Regions from separate parts of the Pseudoalteromonas sp. XMcav1-K genome, predicted to be linked through region 1. Evidence: predicted binding sites of a transcription regulator. Region 1 holds the regulator's gene; each other region holds the start of a gene.
What was found. The regulator sigma-54, encoded in region 1, starts transcription at its own class of promoters, with help from an activator protein. The targets are predictions, from matches to a motif close to GTTGGCACGNNNNTNGNNT.
Positions count from the first base shown of each region.

Region 2: the regulator sigma-54 is predicted to act here: its motif matches at 3,345-3,363, upstream of ACHSBP_RS03395 (YggN family protein).
Region 3: the regulator sigma-54 is predicted to act here: its motif matches at 2,792-2,810, upstream of flgJ (flagellar assembly peptidoglycan hydrolase FlgJ).
Region 4: the regulator sigma-54 is predicted to act here: its motif matches at 3,711-3,729, upstream of ACHSBP_RS04035 (DUF2726 domain-containing protein).

Region 1 is NZ_JBIPJE010000037.1:5,856-12,039, reverse strand. It holds gene rapZ (RNase adapter RapZ) at 1-474, opposite strand, end outside; gene ptsN (PTS IIA-like nitrogen regulatory protein PtsN) at 490-945, opposite strand; gene hpf (ribosome hibernation promoting factor) at 947-1,234, opposite strand; gene ACHSBP_RS07595 (RNA polymerase factor sigma-54) at 1,257-2,753, opposite strand; gene lptB (LPS export ABC transporter ATP-binding protein) at 2,832-3,557, opposite strand; gene lptA (lipopolysaccharide transport periplasmic protein LptA) at 3,554-4,072, opposite strand; gene lptC (LPS export ABC transporter periplasmic protein LptC) at 4,074-4,625, opposite strand; gene kdsC (3-deoxy-manno-octulosonate-8-phosphatase KdsC) at 4,625-5,197, opposite strand; gene ACHSBP_RS07570 (KpsF/GutQ family sugar-phosphate isomerase) at 5,194-6,156, opposite strand; gene ACHSBP_RS07565 (calcium/sodium antiporter) at 6,166-6,184, opposite strand, start outside.
Region 2 is NZ_JBIPJE010000025.1:102,350-108,533, forward strand. It holds gene ACHSBP_RS03370 (iron-containing alcohol dehydrogenase) at 1-646, opposite strand, end outside; gene ACHSBP_RS03375 (LysR family transcriptional regulator) at 789-1,661, shown strand; gene ACHSBP_RS03380 (glutathione peroxidase) at 1,744-2,226, shown strand; gene ACHSBP_RS03385 (MarR family winged helix-turn-helix transcriptional regulator) at 2,228-2,668, shown strand; gene ACHSBP_RS03390 (PA3496 family putative envelope integrity protein) at 2,958-3,137, opposite strand; gene ACHSBP_RS03395 (YggN family protein) at 3,416-4,234, shown strand; gene ACHSBP_RS03400 (diacylglycerol/lipid kinase family protein) at 4,307-5,170, opposite strand; gene ACHSBP_RS03405 (hypothetical protein) at 5,392-5,532, shown strand; gene ACHSBP_RS03410 (HAMP domain-containing sensor histidine kinase) at 5,932-6,184, shown strand, end outside.
Region 3 is NZ_JBIPJE010000013.1:1,352-7,535, reverse strand. It holds gene ACHSBP_RS00500 (flagellar basal body rod C-terminal domain-containing protein) at 1-1,753, opposite strand, end outside; gene flgJ (flagellar assembly peptidoglycan hydrolase FlgJ) at 1,753-2,742, opposite strand; gene ACHSBP_RS00490 (flagellar basal body P-ring protein FlgI) at 2,877-3,971, opposite strand; gene flgH (flagellar basal body L-ring protein FlgH) at 3,980-4,663, opposite strand; gene flgG (flagellar basal-body rod protein FlgG) at 4,676-5,464, opposite strand; gene ACHSBP_RS00475 (flagellar basal body rod protein FlgF) at 5,483-6,184, opposite strand, start outside.
Region 4 is NZ_JBIPJE010000029.1:9,326-15,509, reverse strand. It holds gene ACHSBP_RS04055 (methylated-DNA--[protein]-cysteine S-methyltransferase) at 1-466, shown strand, start outside; gene ACHSBP_RS04050 (cobalamin-binding protein) at 463-1,293, opposite strand; gene ACHSBP_RS04045 (cobalamin biosynthesis protein) at 1,271-2,224, opposite strand; gene mtnN (5'-methylthioadenosine/S-adenosylhomocysteine nucleosidase) at 2,225-2,935, opposite strand; gene ACHSBP_RS04035 (DUF2726 domain-containing protein) at 3,070-3,663, opposite strand; gene ACHSBP_RS04030 (cyanophycinase and related exopeptidase-like protein) at 3,917-5,755, shown strand; gene ACHSBP_RS04025 (ATP-binding protein) at 5,797-6,184, shown strand, end outside.

The sequences.
Region 1 (6,184 bases):
ATTTGATTTTTTACCGAGTACTTTCTCTCGTATGCTATCGGCAAGTTGGTGAACACTTAAGCCTGTTGTATCAATAAAGATATCCGCTTGTGAGGCGATAGGATCGAGCAGCTTTTTCTCAGCTTCAATGGCTTCTTCAAGGGAGATATTATTCAGTGATAACGGATGCAAGCGGCGCGTCTCTGAAAAGCGCTTAATTAGCGTGCTGTCATCGCTATCAAGGTAAAATAAGGTTGGTGTTGCAAAACCAGGTAAATAGTCGAGTACTTCTTCTATTTCCTCTGGCTCTTTAGTCATATTACGAGCATCAACACTCACTGCAATTTTGTCGTATTTATCTGAAACTGAGCGGATCAACGAAGGCAATAAATTAACAGGAATATTGTCAACAACATAATACCCGAGATCTTCCAATACTCTGAGTGCGACTGTTTTTCCTGAACCAGAACGACCACTGACTAAAATAAGTTGCACTTACATCTCCCTTAGTTAACTCGCCTCACTACTAATGATTTGATATAGCTGATGATTATTTTCAGCGTGACGTAGTTGACGGCAAAACTGCTTATCTTTTAGTTTATCAGCGATGGTGGCTAAAGTCTGCAAATGTTGCTGGCACTTTTGTTCTGGTATGAGCAGTACGATAAAAATATCAACGTCTTTATCGTCGATGGCATCAAACGGAATAGGTGACTGATTTACAATTAAAAAGCCAATGGTATTTTGTAGGCCATCAATGCGGCCATGAGGAATGGCGAGGCCTTTACCAATACCCGTGCTACCTAGTTTTTCGCGTTGCAGCAAGGCTTCAAGAAACTCTTGAGAAGTAATATCAGGGGCTTGCTGATGGGCAAGGTCGCTAATAAATTCAAACAGTCTTTTTTTGCTATTAAAAAGGACCGCGGTTTTAGCGCAGTCCTCAGCAATAATATCGGTTAATTTCATTTTAGTGGCGAGAAAGTTTCTCTTTGTGCTTAATTACTTGGCGGTCTAGTTTGTCGACCAGGCCATCGATTGCTGCATACATATCTTGATGCTCGGTAGAGGCAAACAATTCGCCACCGTTAACATGCATAGTAGCTTCTGCTTTTTGTGATAGTTTTTCAATATCTAGAATAACGTGCACGTTATTTATATGATCAAAATGCCTCTCTAGTTTTGCAAATTTGTTAGTGACATAGTCTCTTAAAGAATCAGTAATTTCTACGTGACGACCTGTTAAGTTTAATTGCATAAGCATTTTCCTTCTATTTGGTCTAGATCAGGCTCTTGCGCTGATTAGACGGTGGTATGGATAGCGACTCACGGTATTTTGCGATAGTGCGTCGCGCCACTTTAATTCCTTGTTCTGCTAGTAAGTCGGTAATCTTGCTATCACTTAATGGTTTAGCTGGATTTTCCGCCGCAACTAGCTTTTTGATCAGTGCTCGAATCGCGGTAGATGAACACTCACCCCCATTTTCCGTGCTAACGTGGCTTGAAAAAAAGTATTTAAGCTCATAAATGCCACGTGGTGTATGCATGTATTTTTGCGTTGTTACACGCGAGATAGTCGACTCATGCATCTCGACCATTTCGGCAACGTCGTTTAAAACCATAGGTTTCATTGCTTCGTCACCATATTCAAAGAATGCCTGTTGTTGTTCAACAATGCAATTGGCTACTTTTAATAAAGTATCATTGCGACTTTCTAAGCTTTTAATAAACCATTTTGCTTCTTGTAAATGGTTGCGAATAAACTGGCTGTCAGTGCTTGATTTCATCGAGCGAGTAAGCGCAGCATATTGTTCATTCACGCGGATCTTTGGCATGCTATCGTTGTTTAAATCAACGCGCCAGCGTCCTTTAATTTTCTTTACTGAAACATCGGGAACCACATATTCAGGTTCTTCTTTTATGATGCTTTCAGCTGGTTTTGGATTAAGGCTATGTATTAATGTTAAGACTTCTTTTAACTCAGGCTCCTTGAGTTTAGCCTTCTTCATTATTGTACGATAATCACGTAATCCTAAAAGTTCCATATGGTTTGAGATTACGCTCTTTGTTTCGTTTAGCCAAGGGGTATTTTTGTCGTACTGATTGAGCTGGATCAATAAACATTCTTGTAACGAACGAGCAGCAATACCAACAGGGTCAAAGAGTTGAACGCGTTTAAGTACAGCTTCAACTTCGTCTAGTTCAATTTGTTCTTGGTCGTCAGATTGCTGTACCGCTTCTAAAATTTCTTCGCTACTTTGTGTTAAATAACCTGAATCGTCTACCGCCTCAACAATGGTGGTTGCGATCATCTCGTCGGTGTCGCTGAACGGCGTTAAGCGTAATTGCCACATTAAGTAATCTTGCAATGATTCGCTGGTTGAGCCTTGATACACAGTATCGTTGTCAGGAGCTGGGGCGTTACTGACAGAAACAGGTGCGGCGCTGATATAATCATCCCACGACACATCCATAGCTAAATCGTCAGAAATATTCTCGTTGCTAAGTGCGTCGCTTGATTCTATTTCACTTTGGCTTGGCGCTGCTTCAACATCATCGCTATTTATTGATTCGTCTTTGTTTGACTCAGTGTTTTCGTTGTTTTGTTTATCGTCACTGTAGTCAATGTCTTCTTCAAGTAAAGGATTGGCATCAAGCGCTTCTTGAATTTCTTGCTGCAAATCTAACGTACTCAGCTGCAACAAGCGAATAGCCTGTTGCAATTGTGGAGTCATTGTTAGTTGCTGCCCAAGGCGAAGCTGTAAAGATTGCTTCATGTAGTTATTCTAATCCTTCTTTCGATTTCAAGCCGCTAGTTAACAATTCAATTCCAAATTTAAGGCCTATAACTATTACTATAGTCTGAATTGTTCACCTAGGTATACATCGCGTACTTTTTGGTTGTTTAAAACGTCTTCAGCTGTGCCAGATGCGATTAATTCGCCGTGAGAAACAATGTAGGCTTTTTCACATACATCTAAGGTTTCACGCACGTTGTGGTCTGTTATTAACACGCCAATGCCGCGATTTTTCAAATGCTCAATTATTTTCTTTATATCTATCACTGAAATAGGATCAACACCAGCAAAAGGTTCATCTAACAGGATAAATTTGGGGTTTGCGGCTAATGCGCGCGCAATTTCCACACGACGACGTTCACCGCCCGACAATGCCATACCCTGTGAATCTCGGATATGGCCAATGTTAAATTCTTCTAATAAATCATCGAGCGCTTCTTCACGTTGCACACGATTAAGTTCTTTGCGTGTCTCTAGAATCGCCATGATGTTTTGATACACAGTAAGCTTTCTAAAAATCGACGATTCTTGCGGTAAATAACCAATACCTAAACGGGCGCGACTATGCATTGGTTGCAATGTAATGTCATTATCGTCAATACGAATAACGCCATTGTCGCTCGGTACTAAACCAACAATCATGTAAAACGTCGTTGTTTTACCGGCACCGTTAGGACCAAGCAAACCAACGATACTACCAGCTTTCACTTCTAAGCCAACATTTTTTACCACTTGGCGTGATTTGTAACTTTTAGCCAGCTTTTCGGCAATTAATGTGCTCATTGTCCGCCTTGTTCATTTTGCGTATTGATGATGGTTTTTACTTGGTTAGTTGAGTTTTCAGCTTTTTTAGACGTCACTGTTTCAGCTGCGCGATCATAGATGATGGTATCTGCTGACATCATGTCGCCATTTTGTTGAAATTTAGCGCCACCAGACATTGTAAATAATGATTTAGCCACGTCATAAGTGACTTTTTTAGCACTTGCGACAATGATTGATCCATCTTCTTGTTCAGCACTAAATTTTACCGGATCACCACTGGCAATAAGTAATTGCTGGTTATCTCCTAACTCTGCTCGTTTATGTGCTTCAAGGTAATCGGCGGTGATGGTCATATTGCCATGCTTAATTTGTACATTATGGCGAAAAATACCGACATTTTCTTTTAAGCGAGCAGCTTGCTCATCGGCGTCAATCTCAAGTGGATGCTTAAGTTTGATCTGCTCAGCGATAGCGTGTCCACTTGTGATACACAAAGTGACAGCTAGTCCAGCGATTGACAGTAATTTCGTCATGTTATTGGTCATAATAAGTGGTCTTTGTATGGTTTATTAACTTAATAACTTGCTCTTCTAAATTAGCATTGAGGCCTTGTCCTTTAATTTCAAGTCCCGGACCTGTCATTTTTACTTCGGATTGAGAAGTCATTAGTTTGCTATTAATTAAATATTCTACGCTTGCCGCTTCAATTGTATTGAGCATGATATTGGGCGTTAGACTTTTGGCAATAACGTTTTGTTCCAAAATGAGCTTTTCGTTATTGTAGAGCGTGGCTTCATCGGCAGTGAGCTGCCACACACCTTGTTCTGAAAAAATAGTAAATTGTGGTTTTTCAAAGTGGGTAAACCCCAAATCTTGATACATCGACATTTTTCGCGCCATCACTTTATGGCTGACAGTACCAGATTCATTAAAGTTGGTTTGTTTTAAGTCGGTTGCAATGTAATCAGGAATACTGGCAACGTTTTCAACAATCGGTTTTGGTTCTTTGGGAGTAAAGAAGTAAGGCAACCAAAGCCAAACCATGGCAATGGTGAAAAGTATAGTAAGTGCAATACGCGCCGACATTAGCTGCTACTGCCTGCGTGGCTGAGTGTTTTGTCTTGGCTCAGCATAATTAAATCGGTCAGTTCTCTTACAGCGCCAAAACCGCCTAGCATGGTAGTTTTATAATCAGCGATGCGTTTTACCAGAGGATGAGCATCATTGGTTGCTACGGCAAAGCCTACTAATTCCATTACGGGTAAATCAGGGCTATCGTCGCCAATATAAGCAATGTTTTCGTTATCAAGTGATAGCGTGTGCTTTAAGTTATTAAAAGCGACTATTTTATCTTCTTGCCCTTGATAGATATGCTGAACAGTAAGGCTTTTCATGCGGTTTTCCACAATCTTTGAGTTGCGCCCAGTAATTATCGCAACCTGTATGCCACTATTGATAAGCGACTTAATACCAAAACCATCTTTAGTGTGAAATGCTTTAAGTTCTTCGCCATCATTACCAAGGTAAATGCGACCATCAGAAAATACGCCATCGATATCGCAAATTAACAGTTTAATTTTGCTTGCTTTTGCAAATACGTCAGCACTAGTTTGTGCATATAATTCGTTAAAAAGCTGTTGTGATGCAGTTAAACTCATAAAACACCTGCCTTAAGTAAATCCTGCATATTAAGTGCGCCAATTGGCTGTTGTTGCTGGTCAACTACAAGCAAACCGTTTATTTTCTTTTGTTCCATTATGTTTAAGGCTTCAGCAGCAAGCATCGATTCATTTGCTGTTGTGCACTGTTTAGTCATCACTTCTGAAATAGCTGTAGCGTGAATATCAATGCGTTGTTCTAAAATCCGGCGCAGGTCACCATCGGTAAAAATACCTGAAAGTAATCCGTTATTGTCGACAACTGCTGTCATACCAAGCCCTTTGGCTGTCATTTCTAACAGAGCGTTTTTAACCGTTGTGTTTTCAGCGACCACAGGTAATGCTTCGCCTTGATGCATAATGTCTTTAAGCATTAACAATAGGCGCTTACCTAAACTGCCGCCAGGGTGTGATAAAGCAAAATCATCGGCGGTAAAGCCTTTTTCTTCAAGCAATGCAACAGCAATCGCATCGCCCATCGCCAGTGTTGCAGTAGTACTTGCTGTAGGTGCTAGCCCTAAAGGGCAGGCTTCTTCTGAAATTGCGATACAAATATGCACATTAGATTGTTGTGCAAGAGTTGAGTGTTGCTTGCCACTCATGCCCACGATTTTTGCACCAATGCGCTTGATTACGGGGATCAGGTTAATCACTTCTGCGGTTTCACCTGAATTAGAGATCATCAATAACACATCATCTTGTGTGATCATGCCTAAGTCGCCGTGACTTGCTTCGCCTGGGTGAACAAAAAAAGCGGGTGTGCCAGTACTTGCTAACGTGGCAGCTATTTTATTACCGATATGACCCGATTTTCCCATACCAATGACAATAACACGGCCTTTGCAGTCATACATCAACTGACACGCATTGCTAAAGTCATCGTTAATATATTGAGCGAGTTGCTCAATGGCATTTTTTTCGATTTCTAAAACGCGTTTACCGCGAGCAATAAAGTTCATGACTTTGCCTTAAGCGCTTACTGTTGAG
Region 2 (6,184 bases), on a different contig from region 1:
AGCCTTCAGCAAAGCGATCTTGCACTTTGGCGCCATGGTCAAATGTTAAGTATTGCTCCATAACGTGCACAAATGCGTCAACGACACCGTTCGCTAATTGTCTTTCAGGTAATGTTTTTGTTACTTGTGCATCAAGTACAGCGAACTTTGGTTGTACTTTTTCACTTGCGAACGGCAGTTTGTCGTTGGTGTCGAGCTTAGACACAACTGAATAGCTATTTGATTCCGAGCCTGTCGCAGGTAAGGTAAGTACAACACCAATTGGCAGGGCGTCTGTTACTTCTGCTGCTTTTGCTAAAATATCCCATGGTTCACCATCGAACTTGGCCGCAGCAGCAATAAACTTAGTGCCATCAATAACGGAGCCACCGCCTACCGCAAGTAAATAATCGATGTTGTGCTCTTTTATTTTTGCAACGGCACGCATTGCGGTTTCATAACTCGGGTTTGGCTCAATACCCGAAAATTCAAAAACTTGGTGTTCACTTAGGGCATCGGTTACCTGCTGGTAAATACCATTTTGTTTGATACTGCCACCGCCATAAATAACCAGTACTTTTGCTGACTGTGGGATCTCGTGTTGAATACTCGCGATTTGGCCTTGGCCAAAAATAATTTTAGTTGGATTTACAAAACTAAATTCCATTGTATTGCCTCAATTAGGTACGGTAATTAAAGCCAGTCTAACGTTTTTCTGAGTTGGGATAATCCCCACTGTTGACAAATCACTTTTGCATGTATGCAATAATAAGTGTGTTCTAATTTCTATTTTTGCATAGGTGATCGGTATGAACTGGCAAGGGATCAACGAATTTTTGGCTGTAGTGGACAGTGGTAGCTTTACTCAAGCTGCTAAAGTGCTTGATGTGTCAACATCACATATTAGCCGTAGCGTCTCGCAATTAGAGTCGAGATTGGGTGTTGCGCTGTTAAAACGAACAACGCGTTCGCTTAATTTAACTGAAGCTGGGCAGCAATATGCAGCCTCATTACACTCGATTCAATCTGCAATGGAAGAGGCTAACCTAGCGCTGCAAGGTGAACAACAAGAGCCGAAGGGCAAGATTAAAATCTCGTGTGCTGGCGATTTTGCCTCAAAGCAAATTGCACCTAAGCTCGCGCAGTTTTGTCAGCGTTATTCACAAGTGTCGATTACCATGGATTTTAATAACCGCAATGTAGATTTGATCGCCGAAGGCGTTGATTTAGCGATTCGATTTGGCCGAATGGCTGACTCTAATTTAATTGCGCGGCCACTTTCAACACGTGTTATGACTTTAGTTGCATCGCCTGAGTACTTAGCAAGGTTTCCTGCACCAAGCCACCCAGAGCAATTGATAGAGCATAATTGTTTAATAGCGGTGACTAACCGTTGGCGCTTTAATATGGGCGACAATATTAAAGAGTTTAAGGTGGCTGGACGTTGGCGCAGCAATAATGGAGAAGCGCTGTTGCAAGCGTGTTTATCGGGCTTAGGCATTGCGCATCTAGCGTATGATATTGTTGGTGACTATATTGAAAGTGGCAAATTAGTAAGCTTATTAGACTCATATCAAGTTGCTGATAACGCTTCTTGGCTGGTCTACCCCAACCGTGATCTAATGCCCTTAAGAGTACGTTTATTAATAGATTTTTTAATTGAAGAGTTTAAATCGAGATGACCGCGATTTATTTCAATTTCTGAACTATTATTGTGCGATTATATCGTGCACGATATATTGGCTGCAATAGAGGAGAAAGCTAATGGCACCATTTTATCAATTTAGTATTAACAGTTTGCAAGGTCAGAATATCGACTTTGCAGATTTTGCAGGCAAAGTCGTATTAGTCGTAAATACTGCGAGTAAGTGTGGTTTAACACCGCAATATGAAGGTCTTCAAGCGTTACACAAAAAGTATAGCGACCAAGGTTTAGTGATTATTGGTTGCCCGTGTAATCAGTTTGGCCAACAAGAACCGGGCTCGCCAGAACAAATTCAGGGTGAATGCTTAATTAACTATGGCGTTGATTTCACTATGACAGAGAAAATCGATGTAAATGGTGAAAATAGCCACCCACTTTATAAGTATTTACGCACTGAATTGTCGGGTATTTTAGGCAATAAAATTAAGTGGAACTTTACTAAGTTTTTAATTGGCCGAGATGGCAAGCCAGTTAAGCGTTTTGCCCCAACAACAAAACCTGACGCACTTGCTAGCTATATCGAAAAAGCACTGGCGCAATAGTATGGCAAGTAAGCCCGAGCAACTGTTAGAAAATCAACTTTGCTTTCCAATTTATGCGGCGTCACGTCTAGTGACGCGGCTTTACCAGCCTGAGTTAGACAAATACAAACTAACTTATCCGCAGTACGTTATTTTACTGATTTTATGGCAGCAAGATGGTGTTACTGTAGGTGAAATTGGGCAGCAGGCAATTTTAAATAATAATACATTAACGCCTATTTTAAAGCGTATGGCCGACAACAACTTAATTGAGCGCAGGCGTGATGATTGGGATGAGCGAAAAGTACGTATTTATTTAACTGATTACGGTAACTCTCTACAGCAGTCGCTTTCGTGCCTACCTTCACAACTGGTAGATAAAGTGGGGTTAGATCTTGATAAAGCGGCCCAACTAAAAGCATTGCTCGGTGATTTAATGTTGCAGTTAAACGAACACAGTTAACCTAAATTTAGGTTAACTGTGTTCAGATTAACTAAAGCGTTTTGTTCTTTGTTGTTGCTTATTGACTTAGTCCGCTGGCCTACAAGACAACGCCGCGATCAAAAAGCTTTGGATTTAAACAGAATTTAGACCACAAAGATCAACACGCTCTACTTCTATGGCTTAACTTGTATTGGCTGTTTTTATTATTTTTGTGTGACTAAGTTTGGAATTAGGGGTGTGCAATACCCGCCACATAAAACATCAACAGTGGCTAATTATTGTTTTTAAACAATGGCGCGAAATGCTGTTATAGCTCATCCCAGTAATTGTGGGTGTCATCCATGCCAATGGATTTACGTAATCGCTTTCTTTCTAAAATATCTTCTAAACGCTTTTTAACTTCGCGTTTATGTTCGTTTTCTTGGTTGTTTTCTAAATCGCTATTTAGCGGCTCTTGATTGTTTATGTTTTGGTAATTGTCTTTCATGATCACCCTCAACATTAAATGTTTAAGCACTCATAAACAGTAATAACCATTATTGTATTTTGCGCAAGTAAATATATTTCAATTAACTTAGTCAAATACACAAATCATATGGTTAAATTTACTATTTTTTAGTTTTTACATGCTTTTTAGAAGCTCTTAAAGGCACGTGAAAATGGTTATCTATATGTATTTTATATGTTTTTTAGAATTGGCACTGACCTTGATATAGCTATATCAACAAGAGAAAAAATTAAAACGCAAAAGATACGGGAATCACTATGAAACAATTACTTTTAACAACAGCAGTGGCAGCGTGTATTGGCTTATCAACAAATGCAGTAGCACATCAAGATGGTCACGATAGCAATATGAGCTTTTCGTCGGATAGCTGCAATTTAGAATTTAACAACACCCTATCAATTACACCTGATACGGTTAATATCAAAGCCGCTTCAGGTGAAGTGGTTATTGACCAAGATGGTAACTTGCAGATTAATGGCGAAGCGCAGTCACTTTCTGCAGCGGATCAAACATTACTTGCCCGTTACTCTAGCGATGTGCGCGGTCAGGTTCCACAAGTGGCTGAGATTGCGATGGAAGGTGTCGCGTTAGCAGGTGTTGCCCTAAGCGAAGTGGGCAATGCATTTGGCTTAAAAAATATGGCTACAATGGAACAAATGATGTCTGAGATTGGCGATGAAATTCACGCTGCATTTTATGACGGTGGCACATTCATTATGGATCAAGGCCGTTTCGATAACATTGGCGATACCTTCGATAGTAAGTTCGACCAGCAAATGGAACAAGCAATGGAAGAAATGATTATGGAATCCATTGGCAGCTTGCTGATTACGCTAGGTAGCGAAATGTTAAGCTCTGGTGGTGATATGAGCGAGTTTGAGCAGCGCATGGAACGTATGGGCGAGCAAATAGAAGAAAAAGTTGAGCTACAAGCGAAGAATATTGAGCAAAGAGCCGACCAAATGTGTTTTGACTTTAAAGACCTAGCAATGCAAGAGGATGAGTTACAAGCGCGTATTCCGGCACTTGCAAATTACGATGTATTTAAAGTCGAAACTAAAAAGTCATCAATCTAAATTAAGGATATTGAATTTAGATTAAAGCGTCAGTCATCAATGTTAAGGAGCCTAGGCTCCTTTTTTATGGTGTTAAATTATTTTTATCGTTAACGCGCTTTTAGCTACTTCAATCACCAAAGGTGTGTAGCCTGCAGATTCTCCATCTGCTTGCACAGGCAAGTTTGGGGTTAAGACTTCAAGTTGTGTAAATGCGTGTTCCTTCACTTCTGGTAGCGAAATATGTTTACCGTAATAGAGCTTAGGTAAAGCCCAAAGCTTTTTGGCTAAATGCGTTTTTTCTACACTGTAACGCATTAAGTGCGACGAGTTTAGCTCTGCGTTGGGCGCAATTTTCATACCGCCGCCAAAGTATTTGCCATTAGCAAACACCGTAAGAAAGTTTTTATAATGCGTTTCTTTACCTTGCTGCTGTAATGATAAGAGTGATTCCTTAAAGAATACAAGACAAGCAAGGGTATGATATAAATAGCTGAAACGCGCTAACCAGCCTTTATTTCCTTTGGTACGCTCTACGATTTCAGCGTCAAAGCCTACGCCGGCACTGTTAATAAAATAACGCGCATTAACTCTTCCTAAATCAATCGTGATTACGCGATCGCTTTGTACTAACTGCTTTAGTTGTTGTTTGCTATAGGCAAAATTGCGCATAAAGTCGTTACCTGTACCGCACGGCAAAACGGTAATTGGTTTGTTGCTGTAAGCCATACAATTGGCTAGCAAGTGCAGCGTGCCATCACCACCCAGCATGATCACTTCAGTGTACTCTGCCAAATGTTGTTTAAAGAAAAGTTGGTTATCCGCTAATACTGCTGAGGTCGTAAAAATATAGTAGCTATGTTGTTGCTGCTTTAAGGTGGTAACGAGCCAATTTAACCAATATTTTTTTTGTTTATTTGGTAGTGGGTTTAAAACAATTAGATAATGTTTATTCATGAAATGGTGATTAATAAAACGCTAAGCACAAGCTTGCCCGTTTAAGGCTTTTAGGTCAAATAGATAGGATTGGGTTTTGCACATTTATGCAGTTTATATGCAACTATAGTTACTTTAATTTCGCATTAGAAAAATTCATGTCAAAATGGTAATTTTATTGATTGGATTTTAACCATGTTTGAACGCAAAATAGCACCTAGTTAAACAACAGGAGCAATCACATGACTAAACAAACGTTAAATCAAGGTGGCCAATCTCAAGGTCAATTAACTCGTTCTAATAACGGTAAAAAAAGCTTATTGGCTAAGTTAAACCGCTATGGCAAAAAACTCGCATTAGCAGGCGCAGTTGCATATAAATAAATGATGATTTATTTGCGACCGTTCGCACCTGTTTAAATGGCTGTAATTTTATAAATTACAGCCTTTTTTATTTAATAATCTAATGCTTTTTAAAGTCAGTTATGTTGTTTAACTAATTTTTAAATATGACTTAGGAAAGTTTAATTAATTCAACAGGCTTAATTTAGCTGTTGTCATTACTATATGTCTCGCGTTCCTGTATTACCGTCGGCTTTAATTGACGTAAGAATATTTAAGTCGATGGTATTTTCAGGGGACAGGAACGCAATCCCAATATTGTTGTTGTGAGAGTTAATAGGTAGGTGAATTATTAACTCTTTTTACTTCTTACAATATAGTAAACTCGCAAATTTACGGCTAACTTAGTATTTATGCACTAGTTAGTTGGTAACCCATTGAATGGAAAAGCAGTTGAATCACCTTCCTTATCAAATCCAAAGTCGCCTTACTCATAAATTACTTATCGCGTTAGTGATTATTTCACTGTTCAGCTCAGCGATGGCAGGTCTTTACTTTGATAGTTCAAACCGCTTTAAAGACAATGCACAAAAATCAGAACTTGTTCATAAAATTCTTAACCAGTATTCAAATATTGCCCTTTACACTTTCGAAAAGCTTGTTGCGATCGGTGAAATGTCGCGCAATGGCATCG
Region 3 (6,184 bases), on a different contig from region 1:
TATCACCATTGGTTACGATAGCACTTGACCTAACTAACTCTCGATTTTGAATTTCTGCCAGTAAAAGACCGTTTCGGCTATCGTCAAAGCCATCAGTATTAAACTCAATCGTAAATGAGTCACCCGTTTCTGCTATACCTTCAAGGTTAAAATCAAAACCATAGGTATTGTATGGTGCACCTGCTTGTGCCAAAACATTGTCATAAGGCGGTGTTAAAACAACCGTATTCGTTACGGGTGGTGCACCATCTGTAATTGTAAACTCATTAGGGTTTGCCGTTTTAGTTAGTGTAATGGTGCCATTAGCTAAAGCTGGCGGAGGACCTGGATTAAATCCTGGTGCAGTGGTGTCAGAAACAGTGCTTGACGCTATATTACCTGACCCTCTGTTGGCTAAGTCGCTGTTAGTGCGTATCGGTGACGCTAACGCTAAATCTTCCGGTCGCATGGTTGCAAGCTCGAAGCTCGTCGATGCCTCTGAGTTAAGTTTAAGTTCAAATTTATCACCAACCGCAGCGCCAGCTCCTACATTAATTTGCAAACCAAAAAGTTCTCCGCCTACTGCTGTGCCCGAATTAGCCTGCCCAGCAGCGACAGCTGCAACAATAGGTGTACCAATTGGATCACCATATGAATCAAGCGCTGTAACTGTAATTTGGTTCGCTGCTGTATATTCAATTAAAAAATCATTTGGCGGTAATTCACTGCCTTTACCCGGCTCAATGGTTCCACTTATTTGGGCCGTCCCCGTGTTTGCTGCATAGGAATAGGCTCCAGCGGTTGGAATGGTAAATAAATCGCCGCCAAGCTCACCATCACCGTCTAATCCAAGCCTATTTTGCTGATTGAATGCATCCGCCATTGCTAGGCTCAATTGGCCTAACTTGTTTTGTGACGAAATCAGTATTTCCTCACGGTAAGCTAGTAGCCCACCAATTTTTCCTTTTAGTACACTGGTATTCACTTCAAGCGGAATGGCTTTGCCTGAATCCACATCTAATTTTAAATCTTTAAAATTAGGATCAGGATCGCCAGAAAGTGAAAATAAGTTAAACGCGCCATCTTCCATTACAACAGCTTCACCCGTGCCCATAAACACCAGTTTTTCACCATTTGGACCATCAAGTGTTTCAATGTCTATATATTCAGATAGCTCTTTAATTGCCAAATCACGCTGATTGATAGTGCTATTTAGAGCACTGCCATCAGGCCCCGATGTTCCCGATGCAATTGATAAGTTTAGCTCGCTAATCTTAGTGATAAGTGAATTAGCTTCATTCGCATAGATCTCGAGCTGATCGTTAACGATGGTTTTTTGATCAAAAACGATACCCGATAATCGGTTAAGCTGATCGATGTAACCTTGGGCATTACTAAAAAACAGGGAACGGCTAACATTAGACGATGGTTGGTTTAAACTATCTTGTAACGAGCCAAACAACGAGTTGATGCTCGTTCCGAGACTATTAGACTCTTCAGCAAATAGACTATCTACTCGCGCGGACTCGCTAACGATTTGGTTGTAAAAAGCCGCATTGGAAATATCGCGATTAAGCTGCTCTTGTGCAAAACTATTCACTAAGCGGAAAGTTTGCCCAAGTCCAACTTGATTATCGAACAGTGTTCTATGTTCTGTGCGCTCTCGAACATAACCTTCGGTATTGACGTTGGTAATGTTTTTACTGGTAGTTTGCAGTAACTCTGAGCTTGCACGTACACCTGAGTTTGCAATATTAAGTAGATTAAAAGACATTAGTTAGTGCCTCCTAAACTTGTTATCGAACTTTTCATCATATCGTTTACATTTATTCCTGAAGCGACAGCGTTGAGTGCTTGCGTAAATTCACTGCGCTTTAGCACATCTTTAATTTTGTCTGCATAATTAGGGTCAGTGGCATACCCTGCTTTTTGTAATTCATCAAGATACTGAGATGGGTCTGACGTTGTTTTAAGTGCTGATTGATAGCGTGGGTTTTGCTGTAAAAAGTTAACAAAATCATCAAAACTTTCAGCAATGCTGTTATACGCTCTAAAATTAGATTGTTTTTTAACAGCGACGCCTTGTTCAAATTCAAGCGAAGCTTTAGCAGCTTTATCACCTTGCCATGCGCGGTCAGCTTTAATATTGAAAAAATTATTTGAGCTTTGCCCATCACTTTTAGTAATCACATGTTTTCCCCAGCCTGTTTCAAGCGCAGATTGCGCCAACATAACAGCAGGACTTAACCCTATTTTTTCAGCTGCGCTTTTAGCGTGCTGCCAAAGCTCAGAAACAAACGACTGCTCATTATCAAAGGCTGTTTCTTCACCTGTAGTATTTATCTGTTTTGATGAATCTGTATTTGCAGTATTCAATGAAGGCTTTTGCATTGGCGCAATTTGGCTTGATGAAAACAAACTTGCAGGGGTGTATTTTCCTGGCGTGGGTGAAAGTTGCTGGACAATAATATCGGCAAGCCCTAATGCACCACTTTGTGAAAGTTCCATAGAAAGCTGTTGATCGTGCATATCACGATAAAATTTAACGCTGCTTTCATTAAACGGGCTATCTTCGTCTTCAAATGCTTCGTTGGCTTTACGCATACTTTTAAATAGCATTTGGGTAAAAATCGATTCAAACTGAGCTGCGACTTGCTTAAGCGCTTTTTTATCAGGATCGCCCTGCAGCGCTTCTTGACGTAAAGAATCTAAGTTACTCAAGTCAAAGAAACTTTGTTGATGATTTATGTTGTTACCATCCATAAGTCAGCTCTCATTCAATAAATTGGCTACGAAACACACTGATAAACCAATGCAAAAATCAAGCCAAAGAAATCAAATTAAAGCACTAAACAAAAAAGCCCTGCAATGCAGGGCTCAAGTAACAATCTGTAAACTTAAATCACGATTAGTTGGCCACTTATTGCGCCCGCCTCTTTCAACGCTTCAAGTATTGCCATTAAATCACCTGGCGCCGCGCCGACTTCGTTAATCGCTCGCACGAGATCATCTAAACTCGCACCTGGGTCAAACACAAAAGCACGGGTATCATCGCGGGCAACATCAATAATGCTTTGTTCGGTAACAACCGTTTGCCCACCAGCAAGTGCGTTGGGTTGATTAACGTTTTGCTGCTCTGCAATCGTGACAGTCAATCCACCATGGGTGATTGCTGCGGGTTCTAAAGTAACATTTTTACCAATCACGATAGTGCCTGTACGCGAATTAACGATAATTTTTGCACTGTTATCAGCTGGTTCGAATTCAAGATTTTCTAAAGTAGCAAGGTAAGCTACGCGCTGCGCTGGGTCGCGTGGCGCTAACACTTTAACCGACGCTGCATCCATTGCTGTGGCAGTATTTGGGCCTACTAAATCGTTAATCGTATCAGATAAGGCTTTTGCAGTAGAAAAATCAGGACGGTGCAAATTAAATGTAATGTGATCACCTTGGTTGAACGGCGATGCGACCGCACGTTCGACAATCGCGCCATTTGGAACACGTCCTACAGTTGGTGTATTTACTAATACCTTGCTGCCATCAGCACCCTCGGCGCCTAATCCGCTAACCACCATGCTGCCTTGTGCAATTGCATACACATTGCCATCAACGCCCTTTAGAAAGGTTTGAATTAATGTACCACCGCGCAAGCTTAATGCGCTGCCAATTGACGATACGGTTACATCGATTGTTTGACCCGGTTTCACAAACGGCGGTAAATCTGCATGTACAGCTACTGCTGCGACATTCTTAATCTTAGGCTTTAAGTTTGCTGGTAACGTGATACCAAAACTGCTTAGCATGGCTTTAAAACTTTGCTCGGTAAAGCTACTTTTTTCACCTGTGCCAGGCAAACCAACAACTAAACCATAACCAACAAGCTGGTTACTACGTACCCCTTCAACAACAGTCACATCTTTAATGCGTTCTGCTGTTGTTGGGAAACTAAAAAGGCTAAGAAGCGCGATAAAACCAATAGCAAAATTACGCATGCGACCTCCTAAAAAGGGTTTAATGGGCTTAAGAAGAACTGGGCTAACCAGCCTGCTTCTTGTGCATCTGCCAGTGCCCCTTTACCAGAGTACTGAATACGTGCGTTTGCAATACGGGTAGACATCACCATATTGTCAGCACTAACATCCTTCGGACGAACGATGCCTTCTAAACGAATAAATTCTTCACCGGTATTAAGCGTAAGCCACTTTTCACCGCGAATAACTAAATTACCGTTTGGTAATACACGCATCACATTAACTGAAATATTACCGTTTAGACTATTTGACTGATCTGACTTCGCATCGCCTTTATATGAGCCCTCTGAACCAACACCGTATTGCAACGCATCACCATTGATCGTAACTGCATTACCGCCAAATCCAGTAACCGGTGATAGTGCAAAGTCCGTTTCTCGGTCAGTTTCCGTTTTTGCAGTTTTTGACGCCTGAGTTGATTCACTCAGCACTACGGTAATAATGTCACCTTGGCGCAGCGCTTTTTGGTCTGAATAAAGGTCATTTGAGTAATGTATATTATAAAGTGACCCCGTGTTTACCTGCGACACATCGGTATCTTCAGGATACAGCGGTGCATAATACGGATCATCACGTTCGACGAAGCGGTTTGCTGTTGTCACACAACCGCTTAAAAGTACGCTGCCGATCAATGTTAATAGTAACTTACTCATGCTAACCACCTATTAAAGCTGCTGATTAATGTAACTCAACATTTCATCAACCGAAGAGATGACTTTTGAATTCATCTCATAAACGCGCTGCGTCTCAATAAGATTTACCAACTCTTCGGTTACATTCACGTTTGATGTTTCAAGAGAGCCCTGCACAATCACACCTAGTCCATCCACGCTCGGGTTACCTTGCACAGGTGCGCCACTTACTGCGGTTTCTGTATAGAGGTTTTGTCCCATAGGCTCAAGACCTGATGGATTAATAAAATCAGAAATGGTGAGCTGACCAATTACTGCATTGTCTGCTTGCCCAGCGATACGTACTGACACTTCGCCATCTTGCGATACAATAATCTGCTGTGCATCGTCAGGGACATTCATTTCTGGCTGCAATGGATAACCCGCGCCCGATGTTACAATGCGACCTTCTTCATCCGTAGTAAATTGGCCATTTCGCGTATAGGCAAGACTACCGTCCGGCATCGCAACTTCAAAAAAGCCCTGACCTTGAATCATCCAATCCATCGAGTTATCAGTTGTTAGCATATTTCCTTGTGAGAAATTCTTTTGCGTGGCAACTACTTTAGAACCCGCACCTAACATTAAACCCGATGGCAGCTGCGTATCTTGCGATGAGCGCCCCCCCGGCTGATTAATGTTTTGATAAAGCAAATCTTCGAAAATCGCACGGCTTTTTTTGTACCCTACGGTGCTCGCGTTTGCTAAGTTATTTGAAATTACAGACGTATCGGTTTGCTGCGCATCGATACCTGTTTTACTGATCCACAATGCAGGATGCATACTAACCTCCAAAAACCATTAATAAATTCGCATAAGAGAACTTTGGCTTTCGTCAATTTTCTCTGCGGTTTTCATCATTTTGACTTGCAACTCAAACTGACGTTGGTGTGAAATCATTCCCACCATCTCATCAACTGGGTTCACATTAGACATTTCTAATGCACCGCTGGTTACTGTCATATTTGGGTCGGTATCCAGTTCCGCCCCATCTTTATTTCTAAACAAGCCATCCAACCCTTTTTCTAAAGGTTGAACACCATACGCACTGACCAACTTTAAGCGGTCGATATCTTCAATAAAATTTGCTGGTGCGCCTTGCGGCCTAACTTGGATCATGCCGTCTTTGGCAATTTGTACTTTTTCAATCGGCACTGGCAAAATAACAGGCCCCGCTTCACCGATTACTGGTAAGCCATTAGCTGTAAATAGCTGCCCTGTTTCACTCATGCGTAAATTGCCTGAACGAGTGTAGGCCTCGTCACCATTTGCATCTTGCACAGCGAGCCAACCGTTTTCACCAACTGCAATATCAAGTTCACGTCCGGTCATAGATAAGGCTCCAGCACTCAAGCGTGAACCCGGTCTTTCTTCCATCGCAAACACGCGTGTTGGCAAGCCTTCACCAAAAGCCTGCATAGAACGAGCTTGCTCTAAATCAGCTTTAAACGCAGTGGTTTTTGCATTAGCTAAATTATTAGCTTTAACTGCAATGCCCAGCAT
Region 4 (6,184 bases), on a different contig from region 1:
CAAATTACTAATAGGCTCGATTGATGAGCAATTATGTTTGTGTGACTGGCAAGAGCGAAAAGCCCGCAGCACTGTTGATAGTCGTTTAGCGAAAGGATTAAGCGCAGAGTTTGTTTGTGCAAACAGTGATTTTAACCAGCAGGCTATAAATCAACTAGAAGCTTACTTTGCAGGTGATTTAAATCAGTTTTCAATTCCTTTAAAGCTGGTGGGTACTCACTTTCAAAAGTTAGTTTGGCAGGGGTTACAAGCAATTGGATATGGTCAAACGCAAAGCTACGGTGAATTGGCAACAAAGCTTAATATGCCAAGTGCCGTGCGAGCAGTTGCGAATGCCAATGGTGCTAACGCAATTTCGATTATTGTGCCATGCCACCGTATTATTGGCAGCAATGGCAAGCTAACGGGTTACGCCGGTGGTTTAGCCGCGAAAAAGCGATTACTCGAAATTGAGGGGGTTAGTTAGTTTTGAAAGGCGCTGACCTTTTCGCATAACTCATTTGCGGCAATAAGCACTCGATTGGTGTAGCGGTGTAAGTGATCTGGGTTGAGTTTTATTATTTGACCTTTTTTAACCGCTGGAATCGAATTCATATCACGCCAAATCTTTGCTTGTGTGTTGTCTTCATCCATCTCTGAAATCACAATAAATTCTGGCTGTTTTAACATGACCTGCTCTTTATTAACGGTTGGGTAATTAACCGAGCTGTCGGCAAATACATTGCTAAGGCCGCAGATGTCAAAAATTTGATTAACTAAAGTATGTTTATTGGCTGTCATAATCGGTGTATGCCAAAGTTGAAAAAATGCAGTGGCAGGCTTTTCTTTTTGATAGCGCGTTTTTAACTCGCTAATCTCACGTTTAAATTGTGATGTGTAGTCAATAGCTTTATTTTTGGCGTTTAATGTTTCGCCGAGCGCAAGCACTTCGTTTTCTATATCTTCTAAAGTATGTGGGTTGGAAATAAACACATTTAAACCCAGCTTTTTCATTTTCTCAATTTGGCCAAGTTTAGCGTTAGAGCGCCAAACCAGCACAAGTTCAGGGTTTAACTCAACTAACTTGGCTAGGTTAATACCATTAGCATCGGCAATTTCTGGGTGCTTTTTGGCATCTTCAGGAAAATCACTGTAACTGCTTACGGCGACAATATTTTCACCTAATCCTAGCGAGTATGTCCATTCAGTTAAATGGGGGGCAAGTGATGCAATGCGTTTAGGCGTCGCTGAAAGCGGTAAGCTTAACAATAAAGTTAAAACAAATATAAGCTTAGAGATGGTTAGTCGCGGCATAAATAATTTCCAAGAAAAGAATAAGGCAAAGCCAAAATGCACTGGCAAACATCAGTGCGTTTTTCGCTTGTTTAATTGCTTTTTGCTGTGGCAGTGTTTTAGGTCCGATGCGTGTTTTGCTGTAGCGCTTACCAGAGTAAAAAGCAGGGCCACCAAGTTGTACGTCAAGATATCCACTAAGACAAGCAAGCAAAAAACACGAGTTTTTCTGATAACCATTATCTACAAATAGCGCTAAGTAACGAAAACCTCGGGTTTTAGGTTTAAGCAGTAAAGGCAAGCAAAAAAGCCTAAGCGGTAAAAATTCTAAGTAATAAATAACGGCGTTGGTTGCGTTACTGAACTGGCTATCTGGTGGCGCAGTTTTAGAAAAAACATTGGCACAATGTAAAAATAGGCAATAAATAAGTGCCGCGTTAAAACCCAAGCAGTAATAAAGAACAAGCGGCAAAAAAAAGTGGCGAAAATAGCTTAAACTTTGGTGTTCAATGATTGCTTTTATTAATCCAGACTCTGATAAGTTGTTACTATCACGACGTAAAAACTGGCTTAAAATATCGCGTACCACGGGCTTTTGTTGTTGTGTTAATAGCCATGCTGCGCGTTTTAATTTAGCGTTAGTGTAAGGATTGTTAATCAGTAATAATAAGATTAACAACTCAAACGCAACGGGATATTGCGCAAAGCTTGTGATGCCAATCGCCAAGATTGCGATGCAGCCTACAATTAAACAGCTTAATAATAATGAAGAAAAGGATGCGTACACATTCGATGCGTTTGCATCATAAATACGCCCAGCCATTTTGCTTATCAGTAGGCGAAAAAACGGTGTAGGGTGATATTGCGAGGGGATAACTAACACTGAGCTAACCAGCGCAAGCAATATTGTTTGCCATGCGCTGGTTGAAAAAAAGGGCAGCTCAAATGCCACTTACAGAGAGACCTGCTTTAGATTTTTTAACAGTGCAATCACCATCTCTGATGAGTTTTCTGATGCTTTCACTAAATAAGACTCGAATGATTCTGGTGATTCTTTACCAGCAATATCTGACAGCGAGCGAATCACTACAAATGGTGTATTTAGCTGATGACATACTTGTGCAATTGCTGCACCTTCCATTTCAACCGCTAACATATTTGGAAATTGTTCGCGTGTTTTGTCAATGCGCACAGGATCACACATAAATGAATCACCGGTACAAATTTGGCCAACCATTGTTTTAATGCCTTTCGACATTTCAGCAATCGCTTTTTCAGCACTTTCTACAAGTGTTTTATGCGCAATAAACGCTGGTGGCATTTGTGGTACTTGACCCATTTCATAACCAAAAGCAATAACATCAACATCGTGATGACGCACTTCACTTGAAATAACCACATCGCCAACGTTCAGGCTTTGCTCAAAACCACCTGCAGAACCAGTGTTGATAATGCAATCTGGTGCGAACAACTCAATCATTAGCGTAGTAGCGAGTGCCGAAGCCACTTTACCAATACCAGATTGAACTAAAATGACGTTTTGCTCAGCAAGTTGACCTTGGTAAAACGTGAAGCTACCGCGCTCCGTAATTTTAGTGTTTTCAATCGCAGCTTTTAAAATAGCTACTTCTGGCTCCATTGCGCCAATAATACCGATTTTCATAATGGTTACGCCTATTAATAGGGAATAAATAAAATATGGCGGAATTATAGCTAGGTTACTAATAAATTCACAGACAAAATAAAACCCGCAATGTGCGGGTTGTTAGCGGGTAAAGAACAACACGCTGTAAAAAATTAAACTTGTGCCAGAGCCGTTGACTGCGACTTAACCTGTGACGGAGACAACACTGCCGTAGGTTTACTGGTTGCTTTTCGAATAGGTGGTTTAGAATTGGTTACTTGTTTACCCAATTTAAATAATATGGCCTGTCTTACTTCTTGTGGCTTGTAACCCGTTTTTACTTTTATGCGAATAAGCGGTACACCGGCAGATTCTAACGCGCCATTTACAAACCAGTCTTTTTTCGCCTTGTGACCATTTTTACTAGCATTATTGACTAAGTCGATTGCTGCAACAATCTTCAAGCTTTCTTTATCCAATAATACGTAATCAAGCTGTTTATTTTGCGCTTTAGCAAGTGCACTGCGACGTGATTTGTCATCGGTGCCCGGTTGAAAATCTAAAATATCAACCAACCTAACGCGACTTACAATTTTGTAGTCAGAGCCAATCGCTTTTTCCAGCAAATTTAAAAACGCCGTTTCTACCTGAGTAAATAACGATTTTTTTTGTGTAAACGGGTAAGGATTTCCCGAGTGGGTAAATTTTGACGCAACAAACGCCGCCATAACCACTAACACTAGAATTAATAACGAAACAAGTTCCATAGATACTCCAAATCAAAACTTTGACGCAAACTTTTTCATAATGAATTAAGCAATAAAAGTGCCAAAACTTTATTACTACATCGATTGGGTTTTATGGGAATTTTGTTGGCTTAACAGCGCAACTACTTGTTACTCGCGCAGATACTGGGTAAAATTCGAAATTCCGTTGTGCTCATTCGAATTTGGGGTTTGCCGACTCGCTCTGTTCGGTATCTAGATTGACGCAATAAAATAACAATAAATGGTGTTACTTATGCGCTTCGCTCGACTTTGCTTGTTTAAAATGACAAATAAAAACACGTTTAGTAAGAACGTACAAACTTTTGTTAGTTCAATAATCGCAACTTCTTTTGTTGCGTTCACTCCTGTGGCGGCTGTTTCGGCTAACACATTACTTATGCTCTCAGACGACCTTAAGGTTTGTTCCAGTGAAAATCAACGTTTCTGTACTAAAGAGGGAAAAGAATCGTTTTCCGATGATGTAAAACAAAAAGCCATTTTTGATATTACCGATGAAGCACTGTTACGGGTTTCTGAGTATGCGTGGACTGAACAAGAAGAATTAAAGAAACAAGTTGCTGATATTCTAAAAGCGGTAAAACCTAAATTTGAAAGCAAAACATTAACGGAGCGCCAGTTTGTAAGAGCGCTGCGTGGTGTGTCAATTGAAGTTGGCACAGAAACGGTTTCAGGTCGTGATATTTGGCAAAGTCTATACGAATTTGAAAAGCGTAATCTGTTCGATTTGTTAGAGCAAAAGCAAGCTGAAAGTCGCTCAAAACGCAAAAAAACCGAAGTTAACTGGGCGCAAAGCACAAATTTAGAGGCAACACTTGCTTACCAAAAGTTATTTGATTTAAGTGTTGAAATTTCAGGTCCTAAGCGCAAACCGCGTATTGCTGTAGTAACAGGCACAGATCGCGACCCATATGCACGCGTTGACTATTACCTAGGATTGTTTGAGCAAATTGGTTTTGAAGCAACTTGGTTGCCAATTGATGCAGCAATGCAAACGGCTATTACGGCAAAAGAATATGAAAAGTCGTCTTGCGATAGTCTAGAAGAATTCCAAATAAAGCGTTTAGCGAGCTTTCGCCGTGAAGTACTTTACCCAGATTTATATCGTCAGCAAGTTAGTGAATGTAAAAAGTCGTCGCCATTAATTGACACCATCAAGCGAATGGATGCGATTTATATTGCTGATGGTAGCCCATTATTAAGTTACCACGCGTTTTACACGCCAACCGGTGCTCCAAGTGAATCGCTTACAAAAATCATTGATATGTTTAATAAAAATGAAGTGTTAGTTGCGGTTGAAGGCGGCAGTGTAAATGCGATCACTAATGCTAGAAAACCACTTAGCATTTTGGCGGGCGCTGTTAATGAAATTAATACGATTGTGCCTATGTCTTTCGCATCTGGCCATGACGCTTGTAGCTTAGGTGCTGATTGTATTGCACTTGAAAGCGAACGTGACTTTACAGTTGTTGAATCACCAATTCTACCATTACTACCGTTTGGTATTGTTGATACTCAAGTATCGAAACGTGGTAAACAATTACGCGGCCTACATGCGGCGCTATTCAGTGATAATCAGCGTATATTTGGTTTAGATGATAAAACAGCTGTCGTTGTTACCAATCAAGACAATAACCTTGAGCTAGAAGTGATTGGCTCTGGCGGTATGTGGTTGTTTGAAGTAAACAGAGAAAATAATGAAGGTGGTGTACGCGAGTTTACAAGTCACTACTTCACACATGGTGATCATATTGCAATGCGCAGCGGTGGGGTTTCAGTGGAGTTCCCGAGTTGGAAGTATGCAACTCAGTTAAATGGGTCTCAGCCACAAGTAACTTCAGCACAAGCGCTATCACGTAACAACTTCTTTAAGTTGAACGAAATGATGTGTCAAACAGGTGCTAAGCAGGCACTTGGCAACGACCGAATTAATGAACAAGACGTTAGTTTATCAATTGCACAAAGCAGTTCAGCATTGGCACGCTTAGGCGTAGCTAAAGTACGTGGCGGCGAGTTTAGAGTATGTTCGCTTTCGCAAGTTGCAAATAAGCTGACGGTTTCACCAAACCTATAACTTTACGTGGTGAGCTATAACTTGAACTATAGTTACATATTATGAATAGCTCACTTTCAAGCTTTTGGGTAATCGCCCTTAACCGATTAATTGACCGCCTTGGCACAGGTAAAGCTGGGGCGGTCATTTTTGTTTTAATTCAACTGATTGCGTTAGCGGTAGCCTGCACTTATTACTATATCTCGTTAGGCGAAGTGCCTTGGTTAGAAGTTGTGGGCATGTTGGTATTTGCCGCAATTCTAGCGCCATTATTTATCATTTCTATTTTTGATATTAACCATCAATTGAGCGCCTCCAATCACTATATTGAAAGTGCTACTAAACAAGAAAAATTACTTAATCAAAGCCTAAAAGAAAACATTCGTCGTTTAAATAATGAAATTGACGACAGAAAATTGGCATTCCAAGCAAAGCGCCGAGCGATTGAAG